One region of the Staphylococcus sp. M0911 genome, then DNA from elsewhere that is predicted to be linked to it. Evidence: predicted binding sites of a transcription regulator. Region 1 holds the regulator's gene; the other holds the start of a gene.
The links. Region 1 encodes CtsR, which represses protease genes until heat stress. Its sites were predicted from a motif close to ATGGTCAATAAAGGTCAAACA; they were not measured.
Positions count from the first base shown of each region.

Region 2: clpP (ATP-dependent Clp endopeptidase proteolytic subunit ClpP) is a predicted target of CtsR. The motif match lies at 2,739-2,759, and genes of this name have one in related genera.

Region 1 is NZ_CP022881.1:2,214,943-2,222,741, reverse strand. It holds gene pdxS (pyridoxal 5'-phosphate synthase lyase subunit PdxS) at 1-376, shown strand, start outside; gene pdxT (pyridoxal 5'-phosphate synthase glutaminase subunit PdxT) at 380-937, shown strand; gene ssp1_RS10810 (NupC/NupG family nucleoside CNT transporter) at 994-2,208, opposite strand; gene ssp1_RS10805 (CtsR family transcriptional regulator) at 2,364-2,825, shown strand; gene ssp1_RS10800 (UvrB/UvrC motif-containing protein) at 2,846-3,403, shown strand; gene ssp1_RS10795 (protein arginine kinase) at 3,396-4,400, shown strand; gene ssp1_RS10790 (ATP-dependent Clp protease ATP-binding subunit) at 4,416-6,869, shown strand; gene radA (DNA repair protein RadA) at 7,215-7,799, shown strand, end outside.
Region 2 is NZ_CP022881.1:1,952,633-1,960,431, forward strand. It holds gene ssp1_RS09520 (DUF4887 domain-containing protein) at 1-95, opposite strand, end outside; gene ssp1_RS09525 (TIGR01777 family oxidoreductase) at 887-1,786, shown strand; gene ssp1_RS09530 (hypothetical protein) at 1,806-1,994, shown strand; gene clpP (ATP-dependent Clp endopeptidase proteolytic subunit ClpP) at 2,103-2,693, opposite strand; tRNA gene ssp1_RS09540 (tRNA-Arg) at 2,883-2,954, shown strand; gene ssp1_RS09545 (hypothetical protein) at 3,023-3,664, opposite strand; gene ssp1_RS11920 (VraH family peptide resistance protein) at 4,028-4,198, opposite strand; gene ssp1_RS12075 (hypothetical protein) at 4,498-4,719, shown strand; gene ssp1_RS12080 (hypothetical protein) at 4,827-4,964, shown strand; gene ssp1_RS09555 (hypothetical protein) at 4,976-5,329, shown strand; gene ssp1_RS09560 (hypothetical protein) at 5,533-6,201, opposite strand; gene ssp1_RS09565 (hypothetical protein) at 6,538-6,939, shown strand; gene ssp1_RS09570 (sigma factor-like helix-turn-helix DNA-binding protein) at 6,954-7,199, opposite strand; gene ssp1_RS12085 (hypothetical protein) at 7,574-7,768, opposite strand.

The DNA of each region.
Region 1 (7,799 bases):
AGTGAGTCGATTGACTGTTATGAATGATGATGAAATTATGACATTTGCTAAAGATATCGGAGCACCATATGAAGTTTTAAAACAAATCAAAGATAATGGTAGATTACCAGTTGTTAACTTTGCTGCAGGTGGCGTTGCAACACCTCAAGATGCTGCTTTAATGATGGAACTAGGTGCAGATGGTGTATTTGTTGGATCAGGTATTTTCAAATCTGAGGATCCAGAAAAATTCGCTAAAGCGATTGTTCAAGCTACGACACACTATCAAGATTATGAGCTAATTGGTAAATTAGCTGCCGAATTAGGAACTGCTATGAAAGGCTTAGACATTAACCAAATTTCATTAGAAGAACGTATGCAAGAGCGTGGTTGGTAATATATGAAAATAGGTGTATTAGCGCTTCAAGGTGCAGTTCGTGAACATATTCGTCATATAGAATTGAGTGGTCATGAAGGTATCGCAATTAAAAAAGTAGAACAATTAGATGATATCGATGGTTTAATCTTACCTGGTGGTGAATCAACAACATTAAGAAGGTTAATGGATTTATATGGTTTTAAAGAAAAGCTTCAGCAATCAGATTTACCTATGTTTGGTACTTGTGCTGGTTTAATCGTACTAGCTAGTGATGTTGAAGGTGAGGAAGGCTATTTAAATAAATTGGATATTACAGTTCAACGTAATTCATTTGGTAGACAAGTAGATAGCTTTGAATCAGAATTAGACATTAAAGGTATCGCTACGGATATAGAAGGTGTTTTTATTAGAGCACCTCATATTGCGAAAGTAGCTGACCATGTTGAAATATTAAGTGAAATTGGCGATAAAATCGTTGCTGTTAAGCAAGATAAATATTTAGGGGTATCATTCCATCCTGAATTAACAGATGATTATCGTGTAACGGACTATTTTATTAACCATATGATTCAAAAATAAAAATAAGGCAATGTATGATTGAGTTTAAATACCCAATCATACATTGCCTTTGTTCATTAAATGAAGAATCCAGCAATTGCTGCTGAAATAAATGATACTAATGTCGCACCGAATAATAATTTTAATCCGAATCTTGCAACAACGTCACCTTTTTTATCATTTAATGATTTAATAGCACCAGAAATAATACCAATAGAGCTAAAGTTAGCAAATGATACTAAGAATACTGAAGTAACACCTTTAGCATGTTCTGAAATGCCATTTAACTTACCTAATGCCTGCATTGCAACGAATTCATTTGATAGTAATTTAGTTGCCATAACAGAACCTGATTGAACCGCATCGTTCCATGGTACACCTGCTAAGAATGCAAATGGAGCAAAAACAAATCCAATTAAAGTTTGGAAATCCCATTTGATTGCACCACCTGAAAGTAAACTGAAAGCACCGCTTACTAAACCATTAAGTAACGCGATGATTGCGATGTATCCAATTAACATCGCGCCTACGATGACTGCCACTTTAAATCCATCTAAAATATACTCCCCAAGCATTTCAAAGAAAGATTGATTTTTAGTTTCACTTTCGGCAACTAATAATTTATCATCTTCTTCATTAACTTTATAAGGATTAATAATTGAAGCGATAATGAAACCACCAAATAAGTTTAATACAACGGCTGTTACGACGTATTTCGGTTCAATTAATGTGAAATAAGCACCAATAATTGAAGCAGATACAGTAGACATTGCAGATGCAGTTAATGTATACAAACGTTGTTTAGGTATATAAGGAAGTTGTTGTTTTAAAGAAATAAATACTTCAGATTGACCTAAAATTGCTGCTGCTACTGCATTGTATGATTCCAAACGTCCCATACCATTGATTTTTGAAATCAGGAAACCTAACACATTAATTATAAATGGTAAAATTTTAGTGTATTGTAAGATACCGATTAATGCTGAAATAAATACAATTGGTAATAAAACGTTAAAGAAAAATGGTGGATTTTTAGGATCTACATATTTAAAACCACCGAAAACGAAGTTAACGCCTTCTGCTGCTTTAGATAGTAAATAACCAAAACCATTAGCAATACCACCAATGACTGTAATACCAATATTTGTTTTTAATAAAATGAAGGCGAAAATTAATTGAATTACTAATAATAATCCAACATATTGCCAACGAATATTCTTTCTATCTGAACTAAATAAGTACGCGAGTGCTAAAAAGAAAATAATTCCAATAATCCCTATGAGAATGTGCATGTTTTTTCATTCCTTTAATTTATTCTATTGTCTATCATACAATAAAAAATAAGCGCTAACATCATAAAATTTAAAAATTTAAAATCAAATTAATTGAAAATGGTCAAAGTTGGTCATATAATATAGTCAAAGAAGGTCAAAAAGAGGTGATAATCATGCATAATATGTCCGACATCATAGAACAGTACATTAAACATTTATTTGAAGAAACCAATGAAGATGTGGTGGAAATTCAAAGAGCAAATATTGCTCAACGTTTTGACTGCGTCCCTTCTCAATTAAACTATGTGATTAAAACGAGATTTACAAATGAGCATGGTTACGAAATAGAAAGTAAACGTGGTGGTGGTGGTTACATCCGAATCACGAAAATTGAAAACAAAGATGAAACAGGTTATATTAATCATTTACTTCAATTAATAGGTCCTTCAATATCCCAACAACAAGCACTTTATTTAATAGATGGCTTGTTAGATAAAGGACTTGTAAATGAAAGAGAAGCAAAAATGATTATTGCTGCTATTGATCGAGAAACGTTAAAAATGGATATTGTATCTCGAGATATTATTAGAGCAAATATTCTTAAAAGAATTTTACCTGTCATAAATTACTACTAGAAGAATTGAGGTGTTGCTTTTTGCTTTGTGAAAATTGCCATTTAAATGAAGCTGAAGTTAAATTAACAGTTAAAAGTAAAGATGGTGTGCAAGAAAAATGGGTATGTAGTACTTGTGCGAAAGGTGATAACCCATGGACGCACCAAGAGCAATCATCCTATCATCATCAAGATGATATAGAAGAAGCATTTGTTGTAAAGCAAATATTACAACATTTAGCGACTAAACATGGTATTAATTTTCAAGAAATGGCATTTCAGGAAGAAAAAAGATGTCCAACTTGTCATATGACGTTAAAAGACATCGCACATGTAGGCAAATTTGGTTGTTCCAATTGCTATGCAACATTCAAGGATGACATCTTAGACATAGTAAGACGTGTGCAAGGCGGTCAGTATGAACATGTTGGAAAAGTGCCTCAATCTTCTTATCATAAGCTTGCGCTTAAAAAGAAAATCGAAGAGAAGAAACAATTTTTACAACAATTAATAGATGAACAAGATTTTGAACAGGCAGCCATTGTTCGAGACGAAATTAAATCGCTACGTGATGAGAGCGAGGTGCAACAGGATGAGTGACTTAGAACCTAACATTAGTGAGTGGATGAAAACGACTAAAGAAGCACCAGTGGTCATTTCTTCAAGAATTCGCTTAGCAAGAAATCTTGAAAATCATGTTCATCCACTCATGTTTCCGACAGAACAAGATGGATTTAGAGTAATAAATGAAGTACAAGATGCATTACCCAACATGACTTTGAAAAGACTAGACATGATGGACCAACAAAATAAAATGAAATTAGTAGCTAAACATTTAGTGAGTCCAGAGTTGATTAAACAACCTGCATCGGCCGTTCTATTAAATGATGATGAATCAATCAGTGTCATGATTAATGAAGAAGATCATATTAGAATTCAAGCGCTAGGTACAGATTTATCTCTAGAAAGATTGTATAAAGAAGCGTCGACGTTAGATGATGAAATCGATCAACAACTCGATATCAGTTATGATGAACATCTAGGTTATTTAACAACATGTCCTACTAATATAGGAACTGGTATGAGAGCAAGTGTGATGTTGCATTTGCCAGGTCTTTCTATCATGAAAAGAATGTCAGGTATAGCACAAACAATCAATCGATTTGGTTTTACCATTCGAGGAATATACGGTGAAGGGTCACAAGTTTATGGCCACATTTACCAGGTTTCAAACCAATTAACATTGGGGAAAACAGAAGAAGAAATCATAGAGAATTTAACAGAAGTAATCAATCAAATTATAAATGAAGAACTTCAAATTCGATCAAGATTAGATAAACATAAACATTTAGAAACGTTAGATAGAGTTTATCGTTCATTAGGAATACTGCAAAATAGCAGGCTTATCACTATGGAAGAAGCATCTTATCGATTGAGTGAAGTTAAATTAGGCATAGATTTAAATTATATCAAACTAGATAATTTTAAATTCAATGAACTGATGGTAGGAATTCAAACACCATTTTTATTTGATGAAGAGGATGAAACACCAGTCAATGAAAAGAGAGCGAATGTTTTAAGAGAACATATAAAATAGGAGGTAACAAATCATATGCTATTTGGTAGATTAACTGAACGTGCACAAAGAGTATTGGCTCATGCACAAGAAGAAGCAATTCGATTGAACCATTCAAATATTGGAACAGAACATCTTTTATTAGGTCTAATGAAAGAACCTGAAGGTATCGCAGCAAAAGTATTAGAAAGTTTTAATATTACAGAGGATAAAGTTATTGAAGAAGTTGAGAAACTAATTGGTCATGGTCAAGCACCTATGGCAACATTACACTATACACCTAGAGCTAAAAAAGTGATTGAATTATCAATGGATGAAGCACGTAAGCTACATCATAACTTTGTTGGAACAGAACATATTTTACTTGGCTTAATCCGTGAAAATGAAGGTGTAGCAGCACGTGTATTTGCTAACCTTGATTTAAATATCACAAAGGCACGTGCACAAGTGGTTAAAGCATTAGGAAGTCCAGAAATGAGTAATAAAAACGCTCAAGCAAATAAATCTAATAACACACCTACATTAGATGGTTTAGCACGTGATTTAACAATTATTGCTAAAGATGGCACATTAGATCCAGTTGTGGGTCGAGACAAAGAAATTACTCGAGTTATAGAAGTACTTAGTCGTCGTACTAAAAATAATCCTGTATTAATTGGTGAGCCAGGTGTAGGTAAAACAGCAATTGCGGAAGGATTAGCTCAAGCAATAGTGAACAATGAAGTGCCCGAAACACTAAAAAACAAACGTGTCATGTCACTAGATATGGGTACGGTTGTAGCTGGTACAAAATACCGTGGTGAATTTGAAGAACGATTGAAAAAAGTAATGGAAGAAATTCATCAGGCTGGTAATGTGATTCTATTTATTGACGAATTGCATACATTAGTAGGTGCAGGTGGCGCTGAAGGTGCTATAGATGCTTCAAATATCCTCAAACCGGCATTAGCTCGTGGCGAATTACAATGTATTGGTGCCACAACGTTAGACGAATATCGTAAAAACATTGAAAAAGATGCCGCTTTAGAGCGTCGTTTCCAACCTATTCAAGTTGATGAGCCTACAGTTGAAGACACTGTATCAATCTTAAAAGGACTTCGTGATCGTTATGAAGCACATCACCGTATCAATATTTCAGATGAAGCTTTAGAAGCGGCTGCTAAATTAAGTCATCGTTATGTATCAGATCGTTTCTTACCAGACAAAGCGATTGATCTAATTGACGAAGCAAGTTCAAAAGTAAGATTGAAGAGTCATACAACACCTAATAATTTAAAAGAAATTGAACAACAAATTGAAAAAGTAAAAAATGAAAAAGATGCAGCTGTCCATGCACAAGAATTTGAAAATGCAGCTAACCTAAGAGATAAACAAACAAAATTAGAAAAACAATACGAAGAAGCTAAAAATGAATGGAAAAACTCACAAGATGGGGTGAGTACATCATTATCAGAAGAAGATATTGCTGAAGTTATTGCGGGTTGGACAGGTATCCCATTAACTAGAATTAATGAGACAGAATCAGACCGTTTACTAAATCTAGAAGATACACTACATCATAGAGTTATTGGTCAAAAAGATGCCGTTACATCCATCAGTAAAGCTGTTAGACGAGCAAGAGCAGGCTTGAAAGACCCTAAACGTCCAATTGGTAGCTTTATATTCTTAGGGCCTACAGGTGTAGGTAAAACTGAATTAGCCCGTGCTTTAGCAGAGTCAATGTTTGGTGAAGATGATGCTATGATTAGGGTTGATATGAGTGAGTTTATGGAAAAACATGCTGTCAGTCGTTTAGTCGGAGCCCCTCCAGGCTATGTTGGACATGATGATGGCGGTCAATTAACTGAAAAAGTAAGACGTAAACCATATTCAGTTATCCTATTTGATGAAATTGAAAAAGCACATCCAGATGTATTTAATATACTTTTACAAGTTTTAGATGATGGTCATTTAACTGATACTAAAGGACGTCAAGTTGATTTCCGAAATACAGTTATCATTATGACATCCAATGTTGGTGCACAAGAATTACAAGACCAACGTTTTGCTGGTTTTGGTGGTGCAGATGATGGTCAAGACTATGAATCTATACGTAAAACAATGATGAAAGAGCTTAAAAATGCTTTCCGTCCTGAGTTCTTAAACCGTGTGGATGATATTATTGTCTTCCATAAATTATCTAAAGATGAACTTAAAGAAATCGTCACTATGATGGTGAATAAATTAACATTGCGTTTATCAGAACAAAATATTAATATCAAAGTTACTGAAAAAGCCAAAGAAAAAATTGCTGAAGAAGGTTATGACCCAGAATATGGCGCAAGACCATTGATTCGTGCAATTCAAAAAACAGTTGAAGATAATCTAAGTGAATTAATCTTAGATGGAAATCAATTGGAAGGTAAAGAAGTAACAGTGGACCATGATGGTGAAGCATTTAAATATGATATTCAAGATAGAAAAGAAGATAAGGCTTCTACTGAAGCGTAAACAATTATAGACTCTATTATGCTATAAGAGGTGGGAACTGAAGTATTCCCACCTCTTTATTTATATTCCGATAACACTATTATTCTAATATTTCCAATGATTACTAAATTGAGTTGTGACATAATAGAAATCAATGCTAGTGATATATAATTGTCTTTATTGATAATTGTAGAAAAGCATTAATTAATAAAAATTAAAATTTACATATTATTACGAAAAAATGACTTTATCGAATTGAATTATGAATACTTTTAAAAAATTAATTAAAGCATTAACATTTAATTTGTCATTATGAAAGTGTCAGTTTAAAATAGATTTGTTCTTAAATATAACGGAGGTGCGAAATTGGCCAAGAAAAAGATAATATTCGAATGTATGGCATGTGGCTATCAATCTCCAAAATGGATGGGAAAGTGTCCTAATTGTGGTGCATGGAACCAGATGGAAGAAATAGTAGAAAAAGCAGCCAACCCTAAACATGGTGTTAAATCTAAAGAAGCAGCAGGAAAAGTACAAACATTAGATAGTATCAAAAATGAATCAACACCACGTATTCTTACAGAATCTAAAGAATTTAACCGTGTACTTGGTGGAGGGATTGTCAATGGATCATTAGTGTTAATAGGCGGAGATCCAGGAATTGGGAAATCCACGTTACTTCTACAAATTTGTGCCTCACTCTCACAATCTAAAAATGTTTTATATATAACAGGTGAGGAATCAATTAACCAAACCAAATTACGTGCAGATCGTTTAGAAGAAGATTCAAGTCAATTACAAGTATTAGCTGAAACAGATTTAGAAGTCATCTATCAAACAGTTAAAGACATTAATCCGGACTTACTAGTCGTCGACTCTATCCAAACGATATACCATCCAGAAATCAGTTCTGCACCAGGGTCTGTGTCACAAGTTAGAGAAAGTACGCAA
Region 2 (7,799 bases), 260 kb from region 1:
AGCAATAATACGATAATGATACTAATTATTTTCGCGATGCCACTCATACCTTTTTTACCTTGATTGTCGTACTCATTAAAATCTTGCTTTGACATATTCTCCCTCACTTTAAACATGGAATATCATATATAATAAATAAATTTATATCTTAAGTTTTCGTTATGTTTTATTCATCAAAAATTTATATTTAGGATTTCAATAGGATTAGCAAATTACTATTTACATAATCTTATCTCATTTATGATAACATCATAATGAAGAAGAAACATCTATTTTAAACTTTTTTAATGTAAATTTAATAGGAACGGTTTGTGATAATAATGAAAAAATTGTTTGAAGAACATTTAGAGACTAATACCAATGATGACCACAAAATTACAATAAAAAAGATGTTGATAACTAATGATCAACATCAAAATAAATCACCCATTTTAAGCAATAGCTGCTATTATGCCTTCATTTTATTGGCACTGTTCACTTTCATTTGGTTTTTTCATTAAAATTAAAGTTTATTAATTAAATGATTATTTCTATTATAAATATGCACACAATTTTTTATTAAGTTTATTTCTGTAAAAAGATGTAAAAATCATTTAGAATAATAATAAAGAGAGAAAAAAGACCCATACGTTGCTCGCATGGGCCCACTACTAAAGGGAGTCAAAATTTACCTTCGCTAGTATATTATGGGGTATACTCATACTAATTAAGAGATGTTTAATTAATTTCCGAAGGTACAAATCAATTATAACTTAACAAAAAATTTTTTAAATACGAATCTAAAAAAGTATTTGACATATTGTTGGCTAAAAATTGGATAAATTTTGAATAATAATAATCACTACTAACTATTAACTAAGTTAGAATTTTTTATTGAGGTGAGATAATGAAACAATATTTAATAACTGGTGGAACTGGCATGGTAGGTTCTCATTTAGTGAGTGAAATTAAGAAATCAAATGCTCATATTACTATTTTGACTCGACATGATGAACAATCAAACGATGCTCGGGTTTCATATGTGAATTGGTCTAAAGATGGCTGGGAAAGTAAAGTGCCTGATATCGATATCGTTATCAATCTAGCTGGTGCAACACTCAACCAACGTTGGACAAAAGACTATAAACAAACATTAATGTTAAGCAGAATTCAATCTACACAGGCCCTTTTTGAATTATTTAAAAAAAGAGAAAAGAAGCCAGAAGTATTATTTAATGCTAGTGCTATGGGATATTACCCTCCTAATTATCACCATAGTTATACAGAACTTTTTAAAACATTACCGTTTGACTTTTTATCAGATATTGTTTATCAATGGGAAAGATTTGCTAAGCAATTCGAAGCACTAGGAACAAGAGTCGTTTTAGGTCGCTTTGGAATGATCTTATCTAATGATGGTGGCGCTTTACAAACTATGAAATTACCTTATCAATTTTATGTTGGTGGTAAATTAGGATCTGGTTTCCAGTGGTATTCATGGATTCACATTGATGATTTAACACGTGCAATATTATTTACAATCGGTAATGACAAAGCCAAAGGACCTTTTAACTTAACTGCACCAATACCTGAACGTCAAAATTTATTCGGTTATACGTTAGCTCGTGCAATGCATAAGCCACATGAAACATGGGTTCCAAGCTTTGCGATGAGACTAGTACTTGGTGAAATGTCTACCGTTGTTTTAGATACGCAAAAGGTATTACCAAATAAACTCGAAGCACTAGGATTTAATTTCATGTATAATAATCTTAAAAATGCACTAGATGATTTAATCAGAAATTAAATTAAGAGGTACAACAGCAATGGAAAACAATCAAAATGACAAACTCACATACATTTTAATGATCATAGCAGGCTTAATCTGTATTTTGAACGGTGTCTTAGTATTTGATCAAACAGTAATTATGATATTACTCTCCATCCTATTTATTATTGTAGGACTCATAATGTCGTTTATTTCAATTAATGGATTGAGACATAAGTTAAAATAGTTAACGCCATACAAATCTATATAAGTAAAAAAGAAGTCAGGACCTTAAATGATGGTCCTGACTTCTTTTTATTGAACTTCGATTATTATATCTAATTAAATAGAAATATTATTGTTTACCTTCTGGTTCCATAACTTCATCAACTAAGCCGTATGCTTTAGCTTCTTCAGCTGTTAAGAAATTGTCACGATCAGTATCTTGTTGAATTTTTTCAATAGATTGACCTGTTCTTTCAGCTAAAATACGATTTAATTTTTCACGAGTTTTTAAGATATGGTTGGCAGCAATCTCGATTTCAGTTGCTTGACCTTGTGCACCACCTAAAGGTTGGTGAATCATTACTTCAGCGTTTGGTAAAGCATAACGTTTACCTTTTGCACCTGCTGCTAATAAGAATGAACCCATTGACGCAGCCATACCAATACAAATTGTTTGAACATCTGGTTTGATATGTTGAATTGTATCATAGATAGCAAAGCCAGCAGTCACGCTTCCCCCTGGTGAATTGATATATAAGTAAATATCTTTTTCAGAGTCTTGGGCTTGTAAGAATAATAATTGAGATACAATTGAGTTAGCAACGTTATCATCAATTTGAGAACCTAACATAATAATACGGTCTTTTAATAATCGTGAATAAATGTCATACGCACGTTCCCCACGATTTGTTGTTTCGATAACTGTAGGAATTAAATTCATCTATATTTCCTCCTTGTAATAACTGTTACTTCACATTTTAACCCAAAAGTCAAAAATGGTCAAAAATAAAGTTCTTTTAGTTTAATTGCTAATTGACGTTAAGTGAATTACTTTTGTACACTAGAAATAACTATTTTTGATTGTACTGATTTTATATCGTTTAGTACAGAAATAAGCTTTATCTATTTTCCCCTTGTAGTGTAATGGATAACACATAAGATTCCGGTTCTTAGAATAGGGGTTCGATTCCCTTCGAGGGGGCTCAGTAGCCATTAAAACGTTGTTTTAATGGCGTTTCTTTTGCTTAATGGGGAAAAAACAGGGAAACGTTATTTATATTTTGAATAAAAAGTTTTCAGATTTGCAAAGTAAGTACTTTTAATTCTGTAAAAATCTGGGTTTTTCTCTTTTTCTCCATCATCTTGGCGACTATTTAAATCTTCAATACAAAATATTAATTCTGATATTAACTCATACACATCATCTAGTTCAGTGATATCATCATCACTTAGATAATAATAACTTTCGCTCATTTTAAACTCGCTTATTTTATTCAGTGATATATTTATTCTATTTATATAGGTATCTCTTACTCTGTTATATATTACTTCTTCAAATGTAAACATTCCACCTGCATCAAAAGGTCGTGCATTATCAAGAGCTATTTTAGTTTGTTTTAACAACTCATTTTTTAGCGCTTTTGCTCTCTTTTTATTAATTTCAATTTTATTATTTTCACTTAATCTAATGGTTTTCATGGTATAACGCCCAGATATAGCCGCACCTAAAAATGCACCACCAAACGTTGAAAATATACCAACAAAACTAATGGCAATGGAATAACCCGTAATACTATGATTAGGATCCACAGAGCTAATAATGTAACCAACTGTGAACACAAACGTCATTATTGCAAGAACAACAATAAAGGTTATAAACAAAATATGTTTCAACTCAAATTTATTTTGCATTATCTGTCACCTCATGTTTTTCTTACCATAATACCACATATAAATTTAGTACCTACTACTAAGTTATGGTATAATTAAACTATGTTGAAAGTTACTCAACATTTGGGGATTCATGAATCTCAGATAGTCTTAAATCATAGTATAATAAAATGACGCTATTCATACTATGTTTATTTTTAATTTCACATTCAACGTTTAAGCCACCATATACTATATATGATGGCTTTTTGTTATGCTTGTTTTTAATATATAAATTAGTAAGTATCTTAAATGTATTTGTCATAGTGAACATTTCGTTCAGTAAGCTATATACTAGTGTCATGGATCACGATTTCAATGACCATTTTAGTAATCATTAAACCATTAATTAAATTTATCATCACTTAAATATAAATAAGCTATAACACCTATAGGAACACCCAATAATGGTGTCGTAAAGATACTAGCTATGAATATGTATAATATTAGCATCCAAATTTCATCAGATTCCCATTTTTTATTTAGTAAATATTCCCACATTTCTTTTATACTCACGCAATAACCACCTTTATTATATTTAATTAATAATGTACTCAATAATACATATATCACAATATCAATATAAATAAAATAGCTACCCAATACAGATATTAAGTACTATTTATACATATACCGATTCTCAGATTTACACAAGACGTTTCTCAGAAGTAATTCCAAAGATAGTAAAAGTTATATATATACACTTATGTATATGAAACAGACACTTGGGGAAATTACACCAATTTTAAAACGATTACTATAGACTAAAGTTGTAAGTGCTAGATTAAAAATTTGATTAAAAGAGTAGATAAGCTATGAAGTTAAGTAAGAGTATAGGATCATTAGTTTTAAGTGCGGTTTTATTAACGTCTATTTCCCCTTTAGCAAGTGCAGAAGAACAAGTTCAAACGCAAAATAGTAATGTTCAACAATCTCAAGATAACAAGTCAAATCAACAAACTAATGAAAACAAAAAAAATGTACAAACCTATGTAGGCGGGATATATCTTACTAAAAAACTATTAAGGGTATATTAAGTAATAAAGGTAAATTAGTAGGTGCAGTTAAAACTGTTACTGGCAATCAAAAAGCAGCAAATGCTGTTTCAAAAAATTTCGACGCAATTGATTCAGAACTACGCCCTTTGTTAAAATTATCTGAAGTCCCAGCTAACTCAGTTGCTGATGCAGTGTATAGAGGATTAGTAGATGCTGGTATTGACAAAGACCTCGTTGGTCAAGTTAAAGTTGCAGTAAAAGAAGGTATTAATTTACTAGTTTAGGAGTGAAAATAATGTTTGAAAATAAAGATGATATAAGGTTACTATATCAAGCAGTTTCAGAACTAGCAGAAATCGTAGGACATCATCCTTACAATACAAAATCAATAAGTCTTTTATGTTTAGACTTAGGTATCCCTCTAGATGAATATGAAAAAGTATTTATGGCATTTACAAGGTTGTCTAATAACAAAAACACTGATGATATGAACATTGAAGAATTTAAATCAATATTAATTGAAAATGTAACTAAATATGACGAAATAACTGACTCTCAAGCTTTAAGATTTATAGAAGGCTACGCTAGAAATTATATACCTGAATTATTACCATATGCAGAAAAGTTATATCTTGATTTAAGAGTATAAAAATAAGAGCTTAGCATTGTGATGTGCAACCCAAAAGTTGGACTACAAATCTAACTTTATGGAGTGCATATCATTAAATTGTTGATCCTTATTTTGTTGAAATTTACTCATCATTAGAAAAACATTATACAAAAATAAATTTGAATTATATCTTTAAATAGCTCTATCACTTATTTATTCTGAGAATTTCTCTTTCATTCAAATTATAAATCACGCTTATCTATGTATTCTCTAATATCAATAACGAAATTATTAACCATTTGATAAACGTCATCTAAAAATTCAAACACTTCTCTATTATTGTATTCAAAATAAATTTCTTCTTTATATGAATAGTCTTTAACTTTGCTAAAATCAATCTTCCTACTATTCGGCATAATCAAAGTATCAACATTGTCTTCATGCCCAGATATACTCACATCTTTAATAATCACACCTTTTTGTTCAGTGTAACCTATTCCCTTTGTTATATTTTTGAATTGAACATTTATCATTGAATGTTTTTCATTATTCTGCATTTTATTGAATTCATTATATGTTTCAGTGTAAAATAAAGAATCAAAAATTTCTCTACCTCTATTGTCATTAACACCAAATCTTTCATTTAGCAGATTGTAAAACGTTTCGATACTTTTCATTTCTTTTTTATTTGGAATATATGGTTTTTTGTTTTTACTCACATTATTATGTTTTTTTATGCGTTGTATAGAATATTCCATTACCGATTTATATACGTTCAGTAATAAGTTAATCATTATCTGATCATTTAAATCTAATTCTTCTTTTTTCTTTAAATTTTCTATGTGATATAAACAAAAATTTAATTTTTGAATACTTTGCTCATATAAATCTAATTCTTTTAATTTTTTCATAAAACTACCTCTTTTTTTAGGTAACTATCTTTTATAGTATTGATTAGTATTAAATCTTTATCATCCAATTCATATATAACTCTATTTTCTAGTTCTAATATTCTATAAATTTTGTAATTTGATAATATATTGGTTATAAGATTTTGATTCTCACTAACACACATTACATTGGTCTTAGAATTTTCATAATCTTCTATATGCTCAAACAGTATATACGTTTTATCTCCCTCCTTTTAAAATTATTTTTACACTTATGAATTAAATTATAACACTTTGGCAAATACAATTAATCTTTATATACCATTATTTAAAATGATTCTTAAGGAGGTGTATATGATGAATGTATTGATAGAAGATATTAAAAAATCTCAGTGGTGTATGGTAACAATGATTATTACATCTATTTCATTTATCTTTCTAAAATTAATGGCCAATGAATTTATTAAACAGTTTGGTAATGATGTAAATATTCGAAATTTAGGTAAAGATGGTTACTTAAGTGGCACATTAATAATTTTATTAATAGCTTTAATAACTGCTATTTTTTCAATTTTAACTGCTTATCTAGGCTTTAGGTCACTCCAATACGATTTCAATATCACTTCGTTAGTTTGTATTGCATTATCAATAACTTTGTTAATGCTGACGTTTTTCATTAGTGAGATACCATTCTTAAAAACAATTATCCTCGTACTAATTATAGGCTTTGCCATTATAACTATATTAAATGATAATTAACAAAAAGCTACCAATTACGGTAGCTTTACTAAGAGTCCATCATATATTTGTCTAATGCGTTCACGACTTAAATCAAATATTTCCCCTATATTTTCGTATGAATGCCCCTCGCTAATTAACCAGTACACATAATACTCTTTATCTGATGCGATTGTTTCTATCAAAGTATCTAGTTCATTAAAGTATATTGTGTCGTCTATATGATCATTCTCTATTTCTTCATCTTGATTTATATTAAAGAAATCATCAATGTTAGTCACTACAATATCTTTATCGATATCATTTTTATGTTGATAGTTTTCAGAAATATTTTCACACTTTGTTTATCATATTTTTTCATACCCAACCTATCTCATTTGCTAATTGTTTAATAATGATTCTACGCCCTTTATTGAAGTCATTCATACTTAAATTTAGTGCTGGTGCTATTACTTCATCAAGTTGTTCACCTTTCCACCAAGATAACTCTATAATTTGCTGATATAATATTGAACATTCGTTAAAGACCGAAGTTATACCTCTAGTAAGATGATATAAATTGTGATGGTATAGATCATTCTCAACGATTGATAATAATCCATCATTTTATGATAATTTTTAAAGTGTTTCGATAAAATCACGTAATCATCATTCTTCATGGCATCGCTAACACCTTTCTATTGGTAGATAATTCTTCTTTAACTTGTTCTAAATGCTCATCAAATGCCTTTTGGTATAATTCTGAACGTTCATTTTGTCTTTCTTTACGTTTTTGACTCTCAACTTGATAGATATCTTTCTTCAAGCGTTCGATAACATTTTGATTTCTTACTTTACCACTGATTAACATATATTTAATCACATCTTGTTGTTCGTTCTGA